Regions from separate parts of the Tumebacillus amylolyticus genome, predicted to be linked through region 1. Evidence: riboswitches for the same ligand, from Rfam matches in the RefSeq annotation. Region 1 holds a riboswitch; each other region holds the start of a gene.
The links. Region 1 has a riboswitch for S-adenosylmethionine ahead of JJB07_RS10995 (aspartate kinase). Riboswitches for the same ligand answer to the same signal wherever they lie in the genome.
Positions count from the first base shown of each region.

Region 2: linked by a shared signal. The riboswitch ahead of JJB07_RS07835 (2,3-diketo-5-methylthiopentyl-1-phosphate enolase) and the one ahead of JJB07_RS10995 (aspartate kinase) in region 1 are both predicted to bind S-adenosylmethionine.
Region 3: linked by a shared signal. The riboswitch ahead of JJB07_RS14015 (aminotransferase class I/II-fold pyridoxal phosphate-dependent enzyme) and the one ahead of JJB07_RS10995 (aspartate kinase) in region 1 are both predicted to bind S-adenosylmethionine.
Region 4: linked by a shared signal. The riboswitch ahead of metH (methionine synthase) and the one ahead of JJB07_RS10995 (aspartate kinase) in region 1 are both predicted to bind S-adenosylmethionine.

Region 1 is NZ_JAEQNB010000003.1:207,829-212,001, reverse strand. It holds gene uvrC (excinuclease ABC subunit UvrC) at 1-544, shown strand, start outside; lysine riboswitch at 584-776, shown strand; gene JJB07_RS11000 (aspartate kinase) at 926-2,170, shown strand; SAM riboswitch class I at 2,214-2,336, shown strand; gene JJB07_RS10995 (aspartate kinase) at 2,415-3,473, shown strand; SAM riboswitch class I at 3,528-3,651, shown strand; gene metX (homoserine O-acetyltransferase MetX) at 3,745-4,173, shown strand, end outside.
Region 2 is NZ_JAEQNB010000002.1:186,226-190,398, forward strand. It holds gene JJB07_RS07830 (2-hydroxy-3-keto-5-methylthiopentenyl-1-phosphate phosphatase) at 1-446, opposite strand, end outside; gene JJB07_RS07835 (2,3-diketo-5-methylthiopentyl-1-phosphate enolase) at 473-1,717, opposite strand; SAM riboswitch class I at 1,817-1,938, opposite strand; gene JJB07_RS07840 (pyridoxal phosphate-dependent aminotransferase) at 2,028-3,194, opposite strand; gene JJB07_RS07845 (C39 family peptidase) at 3,320-3,946, opposite strand; gene JJB07_RS07850 (PCYCGC motif-containing (lipo)protein) at 4,087-4,173, opposite strand, start outside.
Region 3 is NZ_JAEQNB010000004.1:237,911-242,083, reverse strand. It holds gene JJB07_RS14025 (cation:proton antiporter) at 1-82, opposite strand, end outside; gene JJB07_RS14020 (trans-sulfuration enzyme family protein) at 188-1,336, opposite strand; gene JJB07_RS14015 (aminotransferase class I/II-fold pyridoxal phosphate-dependent enzyme) at 1,329-2,513, opposite strand; SAM riboswitch class I at 2,606-2,731, opposite strand; gene JJB07_RS14010 (DUF3231 family protein) at 2,811-3,326, opposite strand; gene JJB07_RS14005 (nitroreductase family protein) at 3,430-4,089, opposite strand.
Region 4 is NZ_JAEQNB010000003.1:438,951-443,123, reverse strand. It holds gene metH (methionine synthase) at 1-1,515, opposite strand, end outside; SAM riboswitch class I at 1,615-1,713, opposite strand; gene yunB (sporulation protein YunB) at 1,830-2,546, shown strand; gene JJB07_RS12115 (HD domain-containing protein) at 2,612-3,259, shown strand; gene JJB07_RS12110 (NifU family protein) at 3,417-3,650, shown strand; gene trxA (thioredoxin) at 3,680-4,006, shown strand; gene JJB07_RS12100 (glutamate-1-semialdehyde 2,1-aminomutase) at 4,122-4,173, opposite strand, start outside.

The sequences.
Region 1 (4,173 bases):
CCGCAAGTTCAAGATCAAGACCGTCCAAGGCCCGGACGACTATGCTTCGATGCGCGAAGTCATCCGCCGTCGCTACACCCGTTTGCTAAAAGAGAACCAGTCCCTCCCGGACTTGGTGCTCGTCGACGGCGGTCGCGCCCACATCAACGCAGCGCTCGATGTCTTGGAGAACGAATTGGGTCTCGACATCCCGGTGTGCGGACTTGCCAAGGACGACCGTCACCGCACATCGCAACTCTTCCTCGGCGAAGACCCTGCCCCGATTCCGATCGACCGCACGTCGCAGGGCTTCTACTTGCTGACGCGCATCCAAGACGAAGTTCACCGGTTTGCGATCACCTTCCACCGCGAAACCAAGGGGAAAAACGCGTTCCGCTCTGTCCTTGACGACATTCCGGGTGTGGGAGAGAAACGTCGCAAAGCGTTGCTCAAACACTTCGGCTCCGTGCAAGCGATGAAGACCGCCAGCGTCGAAGAATACCGCAAAGCGGGAGTCGGGGACAAGTTGGCGCGAGAGATCTTGAATTTTTTGGCGCAGGCATGATATACTAACGAAAGTTTTATAGGAACCTCATCTCTCAACGAGGTGAGTAGAGGCGCGAATCGATCAAGAGTACGTACGAGGAGAGACCGGGATCTCAATGAATCGTGGGGAAAGGGACGTTCGCCGAAGCCGAGGACACACCGGGTGACTTCAGGCTGGGTCTGCATTGAACAAGTGCAGGACTGTCACGTGACGGAATTTACCCGTCGTCACGTGGAGGACTATCTCACAACCAGGGGAGAAGAGGGACACCGTACGTCTGTTTTCAGCCGTAGGAAGGGATTCCCTTTCTTACGGCTGTTTTTATTTTAGGAACGGAGTCCTCTCACCCGCAATGTGAAAAGTCACAGCACAGAGACAGGATGGGAGTGGAGAAAACCTATGGCATTGATTGTGAAAAAGTTCGGCGGCTCTTCGGTCGCCAACGCCGAACGCATCCAGCGTGTGGCACGCCGCGTCGTGGAGTCCGCGAACGAGGGGAATTCCGTCGTGGTCGTCGTCTCCGCAATGGGCGATACGACAGACGACCTGATCGACCTCGCGCGTCAATTGACGACCAATCCGTCACCGCGTGAGATGGACATGTTGCTCTCGACAGGGGAGCAAATTTCCATTGCGTTGCTCGCGATGGCCGTTCAACAACTGGGGCATACAAGCATTTCGTTCACAGGCGGTCTGGCCGGGATCTCGACCGAGGCGGTGCATGGTCGCGCACGGATTACCGACATCGACCCGACTCGTCTGCACGGAGCGCTGAACGACGGGAGCATCGTCATCGTCGCCGGGTTCCAAGGCACCTCCGAGGACGGCTCGATCACGACGCTGGGTCGCGGCGGTTCCGACACGACGGCGGTCGCGTTGGCCGCAGCTCTGAAAGCGGACTTATGCGAAATCTACACCGACGTGGACGGCGTCTATACCACCGACCCGCGCGTCGTGAAAGCAGCGAGCAAACTTTCGGCGATCTCCTACGATGAGATGCTGGAACTGGCGCACTTGGGAGCAGGCGTCCTGCATCCGCGCGCCGTCGAATTTGCGAAACAATACAACGTCGCGCTGATGGTGCGTTCGAGCTTCAATCACAATCCGGGTACGCTGGTAGAGGAGGTCGCAGCAATGGAACAAGGACAAATCGTACGAGGGATCGCTCACGACATGAACGTGGTCAAAGTCGGTCTGGTGGGTGTGCAAAGCCGCACCGGCAACTTGAAACGCATCTTCCAAGCATTGGCGGATCAAGCGGTCAACGTGGACATCATCGTCACATCGGTTGTGCATGACGAGCAATCGGACATCTCCTTCACGATTGGCGAGGACGATCTCGACACCACGCTGACGACGCTGAAATCGCAATTTCCGGATGTGCAACTCTCTGTGGAACAAAACTTGGCGAAAGTCTCCATCGTCGGCGCGGGCATGATCTCGAACCCGGGGGTTGCGGCGCAGATGTTTGCAACGCTTGCCGATGCGGGCATTTCGATCAAGATGGTTTCCACCTCGGAGATCAAAGTTTCGACCGTAATCGATCAAGATCGCGCACACCAAGCGGTGCAAGCTCTGCACACTTCGTTTGGGCTCGATTCTGTACAAGAAGCTGTCGTGGCAGGTCTTGACAGCCACGCATAGTCCGTGATAAAACAGGTAATAACTTCATAAACGTGATGATTCACTCTTATCGAGAGCGGCGGAGGGACTGGCCCGACGAAGCCCGGCAACCTCGTTCGTACCCACACGAACGAAGAGGTGCTAAATCCAGCAAGCGTGTGTACCGTACACGCTTGGCAGATAAGAGGTGGAATCCTGGATACAGGACCCCCTCTTTTTTATTTAAAAAGTGGGGGTTTTTTACGATCCGATGGAGGGATTCCCAATGACGATCTACGTACAAAAATTCGGCGGCACATCTGTCGCCGACGCAGAACGCATTCAAAAAGCGGCACGTCGTCTCGTTGAGACGGCACAGGCCGGGCACCAAGTCGTCGCCGTCGTCTCGGCGATGGGGCATACCACCGATCATTTGGTGGACTTGGCAGGTCTTCTGTCAGACAATCCGTCGCCGCGAGAAATTGATATGTTGCTCTCCACGGGGGAGCAGGTCACCTGCGCGCTGATGGCGATTGCCGTGCAGCAGTTGGGTGCGTCGAGCATCTCGCTCACCGGCGGGCTCGCGGGCATTCGCACGGAGTCTCACCACGGGCGTGCGCGGATCATCGACATCGACCCGACGCGCATCTGGGCCGAATTGGGGCAGGGCAAGATCGTCATCGTCGCCGGATTCCAAGGGTTGACCCCCTGTGGAGAGATCGCCACGCTCGGTCGAGGCGGTTCCGACACGACAGCCGTTGCGCTGGCAGGGGCGTTGGGTGCCGATCTGTGCGAAATCTACACCGACGTGGACGGTGTCTATACCACCGACCCGCGCATCGTCCCGCACGCACAGCGAATCAACGAGATTCCCTACGACGAGATGTGGGAATTGGCGCATCTCGGGGCGAACGTCCTGCACCCGCGGGCTGTTGAAGCGGCTCGCCGACACCGTGTTCCCGTGCGCGTGCGCTCCTCCTTCGAGTACGACGATCCGGGGACGCTGCTCACCTCGACGGTAGCGAATGCTCTAGCACTGCCCGTCTACGGGATCGCACTGGACCCCGACCTGCAATCCGGCTGGCCGGGAGACACGTTCGAAGCCGATGGTGACCTCGCCAAGATCTCAGTCGTCGCCGCGCCGCTGACCACAGGAGCCGAGCTGCACCCGCAGATTCGAGTTGCGCTGGAAGGGGCCGACATCTCGGTGCACGGCCTGCACGTCAGCGTCACCTGTTGCTCCTGTCTGGTGGAAAAAAGCCACGTCCACGAAGCGGTGCGTGTCTTGCACACCGCGCTGGGACTCGACGCGAAACGTACGAAAATTCTTGACACTTTTGAATGAAACGTGTTACAACATGGTAAGACTAGAAGTAAACAACAAAACCATAACGTGAAACTCTTATCGAGAGCGGCGGAGGGACTGGCCCGACGAAGCCCGGCAACCTCGTCTGTACACAACAGGCGAAGAGGTGCTAAATCCAGCAGACACGGCGTGTAGACGCCTGTCTGACAGATAAGAGGTGGACTGTACATACAGGACCTCCTCTTGTAATTCACAAGCAGGGGGTCTTTTTTATGCTCTCGAGAGAAAGGTTGGGATGAGGTTGACGGTGTTGGAGAAGTGTCGTACGAAGACGTTGGTGTTGCCTGAGTTCCGCTTGGAGAGCGGGGCGTTGTTGCGCGAAGTGAAGGTGTCGTATGAAGCGCACGGAACCTTGAACGAGACGGGGACGAATGCTGTCTTGGTCTGTCATGCGCTGACAGGAGACGCGCAGGCATCGCAATGGTGGAACGGCGTGGTTGGACCGAAGCAAGCGCTGGACACCGAGCGGTATTTTGTCATCTGCTCAAACGTGCTCGGCGGCTGCATCGGTTCAACGGGGCCGCAATCGGTGAACCCGGAGACGGGGCACCCTTACGGCAGTTCGTTTCCGACTGTGACGATTCGCGACATGGTTCACTTGCAACATCGGTTGCTGCAGGAACTCGGCGTTCCGAACTTGCACCTCGTCATCGGCGGTTCGATGGGCGGGCTGCAAGCG
Region 2 (4,173 bases), on a different contig from region 1:
CACATGCCGCAGCCGTTCTCGCACTGCTCATCACACGCATGCGGCCACGTCACTTCAATCGTTTCGCCTGAGAAGTCACTGCCGTTGCAGTAGATCGGGTTCTCGATGGCAAACGGCTCCAACAACGGTTTGACAAAAAAGTCGATGCCGCCGCTCGTCACCCAGAAGTCGATCCCTTGCGCCTTGCAAAACTCCAAAAACTCCGGGAACCCCGCGCGAATCACCGCCACTTCCTGTGCATAGGCAGCGACGTCATCGCGGAGGGTGGAGGAAATTCCGTGGAACAGACGGCCCACGCCGGTCTGAATCGGAATCTCTTGGTGTAAAATCTGATCCTTGGTCGTCTCCCAACCCGGCGCACCGAACCGCTCCATGATCGTAATGATCATGTCGCGCTCGGTGATCGTGCCGTCAAAGTCACAGAAGATGGCGATGCGTTTGCTCATGAGTCCTCCTTCTTTCTACTTACCGATTATTTTTCCGTTCCTGTTTCGGACGGGTTGCCCCACAGATCGAGGGCCGTCCGAATCTCTTGAGAAGTTTCCGCCGCTTCGGAGAGTGTCTTGCCGTTCACAACGGCTGCAATTGCTGCGTTAAACGCACGACCGCCTGCCGCCGAACCGCCCGGATGACCGTGAACCCCGCCGCCTGCATTGATGATTTGGTCGTTGCCCAAATCACGATACAGATACGGAACCAGCCCCGGATGGATGCCCGCACTCGGAACCGGAATCGCACGCTTGAGAACGTGGTTCGGTTCGGTGAGAGCTTGTGCAATTTTCAACGTCTCGCCTCGCTCCAGCGCCACGGAGCCATAAGCGGACGGGTACAGACCGATGTCCGCCCCTGCGATGCGCATCAGTTGACCGAGCACGACATGTGCCGAGATACCGTACTGATGCGACGGATACAACGCGCCCGCGAGTGCCGGGTGCGCCATGATCGGAACGTTGACACGCGGGTCCTCTGCCAGTCGTTGCAACACGTCGTAGCCGTACGTCAGGACATTGAGCAACAACGCCGAAGCTCCTGCGTCCACGGCACGGCGTGCTTTTTCAAAAATCTCTGTGACCGGACCCGTCAAGTTCGCCGCATAGAGGGTGAATTTGCCCGTCTCTGCCTGCGCGCGTTCGGCAGCCGCGCGACACGCCGCGATCCGTTTTTCAAACGGTGCGTAGGTCTCGTCGAAGAAGATCTCGTCATCCTTGACCAAGTCCACACCGCCAAGTGCTTGTTGGTAAAAATGCTCCGCCAACGTCTCCGTGTCGTAGCCGATGACCGACTTGAAAATGCTCATGAGCAGCGGTCGGTCGTAGGCGTTCAGTTGTTCGCGCAGACCGTCGATGCCAAACTTCGGACCGGGGAACCGGCTTGCGAACGTCGGCGGGAGCTCGATGTCCACGAGGCGAATCATGCCGTCCATCGAGAGTTTGCCAAACACGGAGGTCAGCAGAGCCGGGATGTCCGGCGTGAAGTTGATGGTCGGGTACGCGATCGTAAGCATTGCTTGCTCCAAACCGTGCGGGTCGGTGCCGATCTGCTTCACATCGGCGACGTGTCCGAGGTGTTTTTGCATCGCGTCTTTGCGTGCGGCCGGCAAATCGGTCCAAGAGCCGACGGTGAGCCCGACTGCGATCCCGTTGGCTTTTTTCAGCCAGTCGGTGCCGGGTTTGCCGTGCGCCAGATAGGTTACGTGAACAAATTCTGCAGTTGTCATCCAAAAGGTCTCCTCTCGAATCCAAACCAAGAATCCATAAAAAAGCCCCTTTCTCATGAAACAAGAAAGAGGCGTTGCTTATATCATAAGCGTTCGTGCCTCTTATCTTTCAGGAACCATGAAACTTGGTGTATTCCTGTAGGAGGTAGCACCGTGTATGAAAAAACATACCGGTTGCCGGGCGTCATCGGGCCAGTCCCTCAGCCTGCTCTGGATAAGAAGTTCGTGCGTATTGTGTATGCAATTGTCTTGCAACTAGATGATATATTACAGGGTGTACCCCCTGCTGTCAATTCTTTTTTTGTATATGTTACAGGGACATTTTTACCATGCGGTCGACCGCTTCTTGCAAGCGTTGCTCGGAAGTCAAGAGACCCACTCGCACGTAGCCTTCGCCGCTGTCGCCAAATCCGTTCCCCGGTGCAACCATGACATGCGCTTTCTGAAGCAACAGGTCGGAGAATTCCAAGGACGTGAAGCCCTTGGGCACCGGTACCCAGGTGAAGAACGAACCCTTGGGCATCAGCACGTCCCACCCGGCCTCGCGCAAGCCGCCGACGAATACGTCACGACGACGCTGGTAGGTGGCCGCCAACTCGTGTACGCAGTCTTGCGGAGCGGTCAGCGCCGCGACCGCCGCACGCTGGATGAAAGCCGGAAGCGAAACGTAGTAATGGTCTTGGATCAAGTTGATCGCCGAGATGACGTCTTTGTTCCCCAGAGCAAAGCCTACGCGCCAGCCTGCCATGTTGTAGGTTTTGGAGAGCGTGTAAAATTCCACGCCGACTTCCTTCGCCCCCTCTGCTTGGAGGAACGAGACCGGTTTCTCCCCGTCAAAGCCGATGGCACCGTAAGCGAAGTCGGATGCGACGACGATGTTGTGCTTGCGGGCGAATTCGATCGTATCTTCATAGAAGGAAAGCGGAGCCGTTGCCGAAGTCGGGTTGTTCGGGTAGTTCAGGAACATGATCTTCGCTTTGTCGAGCTTGTCCTTGGGAATCTGCGAGTAGTCCGGGAGGAAGGCATTCTCACGGAGCAGCGGCATCATCACCATCTCTGCTTGAGCCAACGCCACACCCGACCAGTAGTCCGGGTAGCCCGGGTCCGGGACGAGCACGGCGTCGCCCGGGTTGCAGAGGCAGACCGGGAGTTCGACGAGGCCGGTCTTGCCGCCGAACAGGATCGCGACTTCCGTTGCCGGATCGAGGTCGACGTTGAATTCAGACTTGTACCATTGGGCGATGGCGATCTTGAGTTCGATCATGCCGGAGAACGGCGGGTATTTGTGCGTAATCGGGTCGAGCACTTCGGTGCGAAGCGATTCGACGATGTGCGGCGGCGTCGGCAGGTCCGGATTGCCTTGGCCGAGGTTGATTACGTCATTCCCTGCTGCGATGGAAGCGTTGACTTTCGCCACCATCGTGGAAAAAAATTGCGTCGGAAGAGACTGCAAACGATCCGCTTGCTTTATGTTCATGGGTAGGAGAAACCCCTTTCTCACAAAAATCATTCTTACTAACTATACAGCGAAGCCGTAAGAAAGAAAAGCAAAAAAGACAGCACAAACCCGAAGGAATGTGCTGTCTTTTTCTCATCTTCAAATTACTTGGAGTATACAACACCGCGGTACGGGGTGTAGGACAGACCGGTGTAGTAGCTCAGGGTGCGGGTTACGCCGCCTGCCGGGTCTTTGATCGTGAAGTCGGACGCAGATGCGCCGGTGGTTGCGTAGCCGGAGATGACGACGAAGTGCGTGCCGCCGGCCGGTTTGTTCATGCCGACGATGTACGGGTGGCCTGCGTCCAGAGCGGATTTCGCTGCGCTGTAGACGGTGCTCCATGCGGTCGGGGAGGACGTGGTCACGTGGTTGACGATCCCGGCGCCTGCCTTCGTGATGGCATCGCCGTAGACGAACGGGCAAGCGGAAGCGCCCATCTTGGAGTTCATTTGACCCGGGTCAATGGAAACGCCGTAATATTTGAAGACCATGGTAGCAGAAGTCAACGTGCAACCTGCTGCAGAGATGGTTTCCGCGCAAGATTGCATCGTTTGGCTGCTCCAAGTTTGGCCGGATTGGCTGTAGAGCGGCACTGCGAGAGATACGGATGCGGTGGTAACGGTGTTGACTTCGGAACCTGCCGAGATCGTTGCGATTCCGGTGTCTGCCATTGCCACTTGCGTGGTCAGGGTCATCGCTGCGGCGACGATTGCGATCAGTTTCTTTTTCATTGTAAAACCTCCCTATGTTCTGTAAATTTATTATATTATGGATAGATATCGTATTTCAATAGTGTTTTTGATATAGTTTGATAATTTTTTGAACAAAAAAAGGACCCCTTCCGCGTGGGAAGGGGTCCTTTTTTCCTATGTTAGGCTTGTGGCATGGGGGTCGGCGTGGGTTGTGCGTAGCCTTCTTTGTATTTGTTGTCGATGTACTGGCGAATGTCGAGTACGGT
Region 3 (4,173 bases), on a different contig from region 1:
GTCCGCCAAACATCCCGACGACCAGCACGATCAAAACCAAACCGATGTAGCGGTGCACCATCTCCATCGTTGTCGATTCCATCTCTCTCCCACCTTCTGCACAATCTATGACATAGAAAAAAAGCATCCTAAGCATACGGAGTATACGTTAGGATGCTCTATGGGTCATTCTACACAATGGTAAATTTTACTTCAATGCTTGTTCCAGATCGGCGATCAAATCGTTCGGGTCTTCCAAGCCAATCGAGAAGCGCAGCAAGCCGTCGCCGATCTTGCGCTTGAGGCGTTCTTCGGCGGGCATGCCGTTGTGGGACATCATGCGCGGGTAGGACAGAATCGATTCCACCGCACCGAGCGAGACGGCGACGAGCGGCAATTGAACGCGTTCCATCAATTTGCGAGCTCGCTCCTCGGTACCGAGGTCGAACGACACGACAGCGCCGAAGCCGTCCGCTTGTGACTTTTGAATCTCGTGACCTGCGTGAGACGGCAGGCCCGGATAGTAGACCTGCTCGATGTCGCCGCGTTCGTAGAGATAGTGGGCGATTTTTTCCGCACCGGCGCAGGACGCATCCATGCGGACTTTGAGCGTCTTCAACCCGCGTTGGAGCAAGAAGCAATCTTGCGGGCCGAGCACGCCGCCGCATGCATTTTGGAGAAAGTACAACCGTTTGCCCAGCTCCTCATCTCGCGTGACGACGACGCCCGCCACCACGTCCGAATGTCCGCCCAAGAACTTGGTCGCACTGTGAATGACGATGTCGATGCCAAGTTCCAACGGTCGTTGGAGGTACGGCGTCATGAACGTGTTGTCGATGATCGAGAGCAGACCGTGTTCCTTGGCAATCTGTGCCGCACCCGCCAAGTCGATGATCTTCATCGTCGGGTTGGACGGTGTTTCGAGGAACAGCCCTTTCGTATTCGGACGAATCGCCGCCCGAATTTCATCCAAATTCGTCGCATCGACGAACGTCGTTTCGATGCCGAAGCGGTTGATCAACTGGGTCAGCGCCCGGAACGTACCGCCGTAGATGTCATCGCAGGCAACGATATGATCGCCCTGCGAGAACAGGAACAACGTCGTGGTGATCGCCGCCATGCCAGAACCGAACGCAAACCCGCGCGTACCGCCCTCAAGTTTGGCGACTGCATCTTCGACCGCATGGCGAGTCGGGTTGCCCGAGCGGGCGTATTCGTAAGCCGGCGGGTTCCACGGATCTTCTTGGTGGAACGTCGACGCTTGATAGATGGGAAATGCCGCTGCCCCCGTTACCGGATCGATTTCATTGCCCGTATGCAACACGTGGGTGGCGAACGAAATTTTTTTCTCACTCATGGCTTGCTTGGACTCCCTTCACTCCAATTTCCTTCTCTGCCGCTGCCAGTGCTTGCGCGAGATCGTCAATGAGATCGCTGTGGTGCTCGATGCCCACCGAGAGTCGCAACAGGGAATTGGTGACGCCCACCGAGATGCGAATTTCCTCCGGGATGTCAAAGTGCGTCTGACGAGCCGGGTAGGTGATCAGCGATTCCACCCCGCCAAGCGATTCGGCAAACGTGATCAGTTTCAAGTGGCGCAACAACGGCTCCACGAGTGCTTCGCTCTCCACTTCAAACGACAGCATGCCGCCGTATCCTGCTGCTTGGCTCAGATGAATGTCACGACCTACATGGCCGAACAACCCCGGGAAGTACACGGTGGAGATCGCCGGATGCTCCGCCAACCATTCGGCGACGAGCAAGGCGTTCTCTTGGTGACGATCCATGCGCAACGCCAGCGTCTTGATCCCTCTCATCAGCAGCCAACAATCTTGCGGGCCGAGTGTCGCGCCGATGGAGTTTTGCAGGAAGTAGATTTTGTCTCCTACTTCTGTCTCCCGTGCGACAACCAGACCTGCCAGCACGTCGTTGTGACCGCCGAGATACTTGGTCGCGCTGTGGACGACGATGTCGGCACCGAGCGTCAACGGACGTTGCAGATAGGGGGTCATGAACGTATTGTCTACGATTGTCAACACGTTATGACGTTTTGCTACTTCAATTATGGCACTGAGGTCGGTGATTCGCATCGTCGGGTTGGTCGGCGTTTCGACGAAAATTCCCTTCGTATTGGGTTGCAGGGCCTGTTCAACCGCTTGCACGTCCCCTGTATCCACGAACGTGGCGGAGATGCCCTGTTTCGGCAGAATCTGTTCAATCAAGCGGTAGGTACCGCCGTACAAGTCGTGCGAAACGATCAGATGGTCCCCTTGCGCAAACAGTCCGAAGACCCCCGCAATCGCCGCCATGCCGGATGCGTAGGCAAACCCGCGCACGCCGCCTTCGAGTTCTGCGATGGCATCTTCGAGCGTTTGACGGGTCGGGTTCTTGGTGCGCGTATAGTCGAAGCCGGTGGAAACACCGAGCTGCGGATGGCTGTACGTGGTGGAGAGGTAGATCGGAGACGAGACCGAGCCGGTTTGCGGGTCACGTCGGTTGCCAATCTGTGCGAATTTGGTTTCAAGATGCGTCATATTGAAGTCCCCCTAAGTTGTGATGCAAGCAAAAAAGGCCTCTCTCCCAGTGGAGAAAGGCCTTTGCTTATGTAGACATAAGGGGGTCCTTTCTCTCATCTCTCAGGATCGTTAGATCCTGCAGGAATTGGCACCGTGCATGCGTGTGCTGAAAAAATAACCGCATGTCGGTTGCCGGGCTTCATCGGGCCAGTCCCTCCGCCTACTCTGGATAAGAGAGTTTCTTGCTTGTTCAGTTGTTTTGTCTGATTATTTTATTACAGTACAGCACTCGCAAAATTCTGTCAAGGTATAAATTTACTCGCGGTGTTCTGCCGTGTTCACGTGCAACGGCGGGACGACCAGCCAGCCTTTTTCCTTCAACATACGGAGCAGACGCAGGCCCATCTCCGCTTTTTTGGTGTGCATCGTCATGAACAGCGCCGCGATGTCTTCGCGGATGCACATCGCCATCATTTTGGAACAAGCAACCAGACCCGCCCCGTTGTCAACAGCAAGCATCGATGCAATTTCCATGTCCGTATGGCGTGCGCCAGGCGGGATCAGTTCGAGGTCCGCCTTGGGCTTTTCAGGCGCTGCGGGCGGCAGTGCGACGCCGTTTTCCGTCAACAACTTCGCCAATTCGGCCGCTTCTTCCCGACATGTATCAATCGACTGCTCGATGAAGTCGCGCAGGTCTGCGTCCCCCGATTGGTTCAACAACACTTGGTAATGCGAGATGATCCCGTACTTGGCCGCCAACGACCCCCAAACAGCGTCCACTTCCCCATAATGCATCGGTTCATGCTTCGGATTGCCACTCAAGATTCCCATTTCGAACACCTCCGTGTAGTGTAAATGCCCGCCTACTAGCATGTACAAAAAAAACCATCCGCACGCATGTGCGAATGGTTTTTCATTTTCCTGACCTGCCTGCTTATTTCAACCACGTGGACACTTCTTCTACAGGTTTGCGAGTTAACTCCCGCTCTTGGGCCGGATATCCGACCGGAACCAAAGCGACGAAATCCATGCCTTCCATCGGAGGCAAGATCGCTTCAATCTCCTGCTTCGCCTGTTGCGGGCCCGCCATCCAGACGGCTCCCAGACCTTGGGCATGGAACATCAACAACATCTGCATGACCGCCCCCGCGATGGTCTGGAGTCGCGAAGAGCCGACTTTGCGCGCATCCTCCATCGCCGCCGCATCCGAGTCTTGACGACCTCGTTCTGCAAGCAGTCGGTCCGCGATGGAACGATAGTCTCCCATATACACCGCCACACAAGCAGGTGCGGTGCGGAAAAAGTCGCTGGAAGACTTCCAACGCTCCACATGTTCGCCATAGGCTTCCGCTTCCGGCCACGATGCCATCAGCAGCGTTTTTTCCTGGACGGCGTCTGCGATCTGATGGATGACGTCTCGGTTCTTGATCACGACGAAGTGCCACGGCTGGAAGTTGCCGCCGTTGGGAGCCCACGTCGCTGCGGTCAGCGCTTCGCGGATCAGTTCGTCCGGAACTTCTTGGTCGGTCCATTTGCGGATCGAGCGACGAGTGGCGATGAGTTGAAGCAAATCTTGCGGGTTTACACCGTTCATGGATGTCACTCTCCTTCTGTGTCCAACAATCTCCACTCATAGGGTACACCTCAAACACCGCAAACTACAAGAGAGCACCACTAC
Region 4 (4,173 bases), 230 kb from region 1:
GCACGGGAAGACCAGCGGGTCGAAGATCAGGTCGCGGGGGTCGAGTCCGTGATGGTTCACGAGCAAGTCGTAAGAGCGCTTGGCGACTTCCAGCTTGCGTTCGCGGGTGACGGCCATGCCTTGCTCGTCGATGGTGCCGACGACGATGGCAGCTCCGTACTTTTTGACGATGGGAACGATCGCGTCGAACTTTTCGGGGCCGTCCTCCAAGTTGACAGAGTTGAGCAGTGCTTTGCCTTGCGAGTATTTCAGCGCCATCTCGAACACGTCGAGGTTGGTGGAGTCGATCATGAGCGGCACTTTGACTTTTTTGGTGACGTACTTGAGGAATTCTTCAACGTCTCGGGCTTCGTCGCGGTCCGGATCGGCGAGGCAGATGTCGATGACGTGTGCGCCTTTTTTGACTTGGGCGCGGGCGATCTCGGACGCTTCCTCGTACTTGCCATCGACGATCAAGTTGCGGAACTTGCGGGAACCCAGCACGTTGGTGCGCTCGCCGACGATCAGCGGGCGGTTGTCCGGCTCCACGAAGACGGTTTCGATCCCGGAGACGGCCGGGCGGTGCGGTTCGGCGCTGGTGCGCGGTTTGAAATCTTGCAACGCTTCGTGGATGGCACGGATGTGATCCGGTGTGGTGCCGCAGCAACCGCCCGCGATGTTCAGCCAGCCTTTCTCTGCGAATCCGGCGAGTTTTTTGGCGAGGCTTTGCGGGGTCTCGTGGTAGTGACCGTTCTCGTCGGGGAGCCCGGCGTTCGGGTAGACGGAGACAGAGCAGGTCGCGAGTTCGGACAGTGTACGCAGATGGTCGCGCATGAATTCCGGGCCTGTTGCGCAGTTCAGGCCGACGGAGATCGGCTTCAAGTGTTCAAGCGAAATGTAGAACGACTCGATATTCTGACCTGCAAGCGTCGTCCCCATCGGTTCAATGGTGCCGGAGAGCATGACGGGGATCTCGATGCCGGTGTCTTGGAAAGCGCGTTGGATGGCAATGGCGCCCGCTTTGACGTTGAGGGTGTCTTGCACCGTTTCCAGGAGAAGCACGTCTGCGCCGGCGATCAACAGGGCGCGTGCTTGTTCATAGTAGGAGTCGGTCAAATCTTCGAACGTAATCCCGCCGGTGACCGAGAGGGTCTTGGTGGTCGGGCCCATCGCACCGGCGACGTAGCGCGGCCATTCCGGTGTGGAGTAGGAGTCTACCGCTTCTTTGGCGAGACGCACGGCTTCGATGTTGATCTCATGCGCGAGGTGTTGAAGATCGTATTCAGCGAGGACGACAGACGTAGCACCGAACGTGTTAGTTTCGATGATGTCGGCACCGGCCTCGAGGTAGGCTTCGTGAATGTTGCGAATGACGTCCGGGCGGGTGAGGACGAGGTTCTCGTTGCAACCGTCGAGCTCTTCACCGCCGAAGTCGTCCGGGGTCAAGTTTTCTCGTTGGAGCATCGTGCCCATCGCGCCGTCGAGGATGAGAATTTTTTGTTGCAATTGCTGTTGGATCGGGGTTTTGCTTGACATGTCGAATTCCTCCTCGGAGTAGCGGGCATAGAAAAAGCCCTCTTCGGTCTTGGGAGACGAGAAGAGGGCAGAAGTTGCAAAAAGGGGTGGATACCGCCACTCTTATCTTCCAAAGCGTACGCTTTGCTGGAATTAGCACCTGATCAATCGGTTGCCGAGGTATCAAAGGGCCAGTCCCTCCACCTCTCTGGATAAGAGAAAATAAATATTCAATTCGAAACACTTCACCAACAGTACCATTTCGATGACGCGTTTGTCAATCTTCTACCAACGGTGCGCGGGACATACACATGGAGGAGAAGGAGGGACGTCCGATGGCGATGAAGGTGGGCAGGAGGAAGCGTCTGAACTGGCGGCTCGTCCTGTTTCTTGTCTTGGTCATGATCGTGTTCTCCAGCGTGCAGACGATCTACTATTACGAAACGTCGATGCGTCCGCATCTGGAGCTCGCGGCTGAGAAATACGCCGAGCAGTATGCGGTCAAGGCGATCAACGATTCGATTTCCAAAAAAATTGCCAGCGTTGCCGACTACAATTTGCTGATGAACTTCCGGGAGGGGCCAAACGGCAAAGTCAGCGCCGGGTATTTCAACATGCAAGAAGCCACGCGTTTGCAGGCGCAAGTCACCGACTATATTCAAGGCGAGTTGTCGCATTCCAAGGAAGAGGAGATCTCCCTGCCGCTCGGAGTGGTGTATGAGAGTTCGATTCTGGCGGCGCTCGGGCCGGATATTCCCATCAAGATCCGCCCGATTACAATTGCCAAATCACAAGTGGGATATGAGACGCGCAATGCCGGCATCAACCAGACGGTGCATGTGCTGTATCTGGATCTCACGGTGGAAGAGACGATTGTCGTGCCGTTTTCCACGCATCCAAATGCAGTCAGCACGCGGGTACCGATCGCCTATCTGGTTATGGTCGGCGACGTGCCGCAGATGGTGTACAACGCGCAGGGGTCTGCCGTGGGGCAGACGAGTTCGCCGTTGCCGCCGCTTGAGTTGCCAAACCTCAACGAGCCAGCGAAGTAAAAAGCGCTCGCCTTGCTCGCTGTACCTTCTATTGGTAAGATGGGGAGCGGGAGGGAAGCATTTTTATGGAACGTACATGGATTTTGCAAGAGGCTGAAGCCTTCGTTCGTCAGGAATTGGGCGGAGACTCTTCCGGTCATGATGTCTGGCACATCGAGCGTGTGCGGCGCATGGCTGAACGGATCGCGCGCGTTGAGGGTGCGGACGTTTTTGTCTGCTCGCTTGCAGCACTGTTACACGACATCCCCGACGAGAAATTGAACGAAAGCCCCGAAGCCGGGATGAAAAAACTCACGAACTGGCTGGATGCGCACGACCTTGATGCGGACACACGCGCGCATCTCTTGGAGATCATCACGACGATGTCGTTCAAGGGCGGCAACCGCCCCCCGGTGCGGACGCTGGAAGGCCGAATCGTTCAAGATGCCGACCGTCTCGACGCCATCGGTGCGCTGGGCATCGCCCGCACGTTTGCGTATTCCGGTGCCAAGGGGCAACTCAGCCACGACCCGACCCTGCCGCTGCGCACCGACATGACGGCAGACGAGTATCGCAAGGGCAAGAGCACCGCTGTCAATCATTTCTATGAAAAACTGCTTTTGCTCAAAGCCCTCATGAACACCGACGCCGCCAAACAAATCGCCGAAGAGCGGCATCGTTATATGGAAGAGTTTTTGGAGCGGTTCCATGCGGAGTGGGAAGGACAGATGTAACGGAAGTCACAGACTTTCCAGTTCATTTTTCCTACAATACAAATACAATATGTTGAAGGCTTGCAACAGAATGGCCTTCACAAGTTCCGCCTATACTAGATGTGTATGGGCGTCAACCAACCGATAAAATGAACGATACCGATAGGAGGAATACATGATGGAAGATCTTCGCGCACGCGTACAGGAAGCACTTGATAAAATTCGCCCGGGTCTGCAATCCGATGGCGGCGACGCTGAATTGGTGGACGTTGATGCTGAAACCGGCATCGCTTCGATCCGCATGACCGGCGCTTGCGGCGGTTGCCCGATGAGCACCATGACCCTGAAAATGGGCATCGAGCGCACCGTTCGCGCAGCAGTACCGGAAATCAAAGAAGTCGTGGCTGTCTAAGCCAGACGACGAATTGGAGGGAATCAATCATGGCATCTGATCTCATTCAAACTGTAACCGACGCGAACTTTAACGAAGCAATTCAAGGCGACAAGCCGGTTCTCGTCGACTTCTGGGCTGCATGGTGCGGTCCGTGCAAAATGCTCGCTCCGGTCCTCGACGATCTCGCAGGCGAAGTTTCCGATAAGCTGACCATCGGCAAACTCAACGTCGACGAAAACCCGGCGACTTCGCAAAAGTTCGGCGTTATGTCCATCCCGACTCTGCTCGTTTTCAAAAACGGCGAAGTTGTGAAGACCCTCGTCGGCTACCAAAACAAAGCTCAACTGCTCGACAAACTGGCTGACGTTCTGTAAGCCGCGTTTGTTTGGGAAGAGAAGACCTGTCAGGCTGCGGCCTTGGCAGGTCTTTTTTATTATGAAAAAAGACCCTTCGACCCGCTTGTTTCCGGGCAGGTGAAGGGTCTTTTGTTTAGAGTTGGGCGAAGACTCGGTTGATCACGTCGATGGTGAAGTCGATGTCC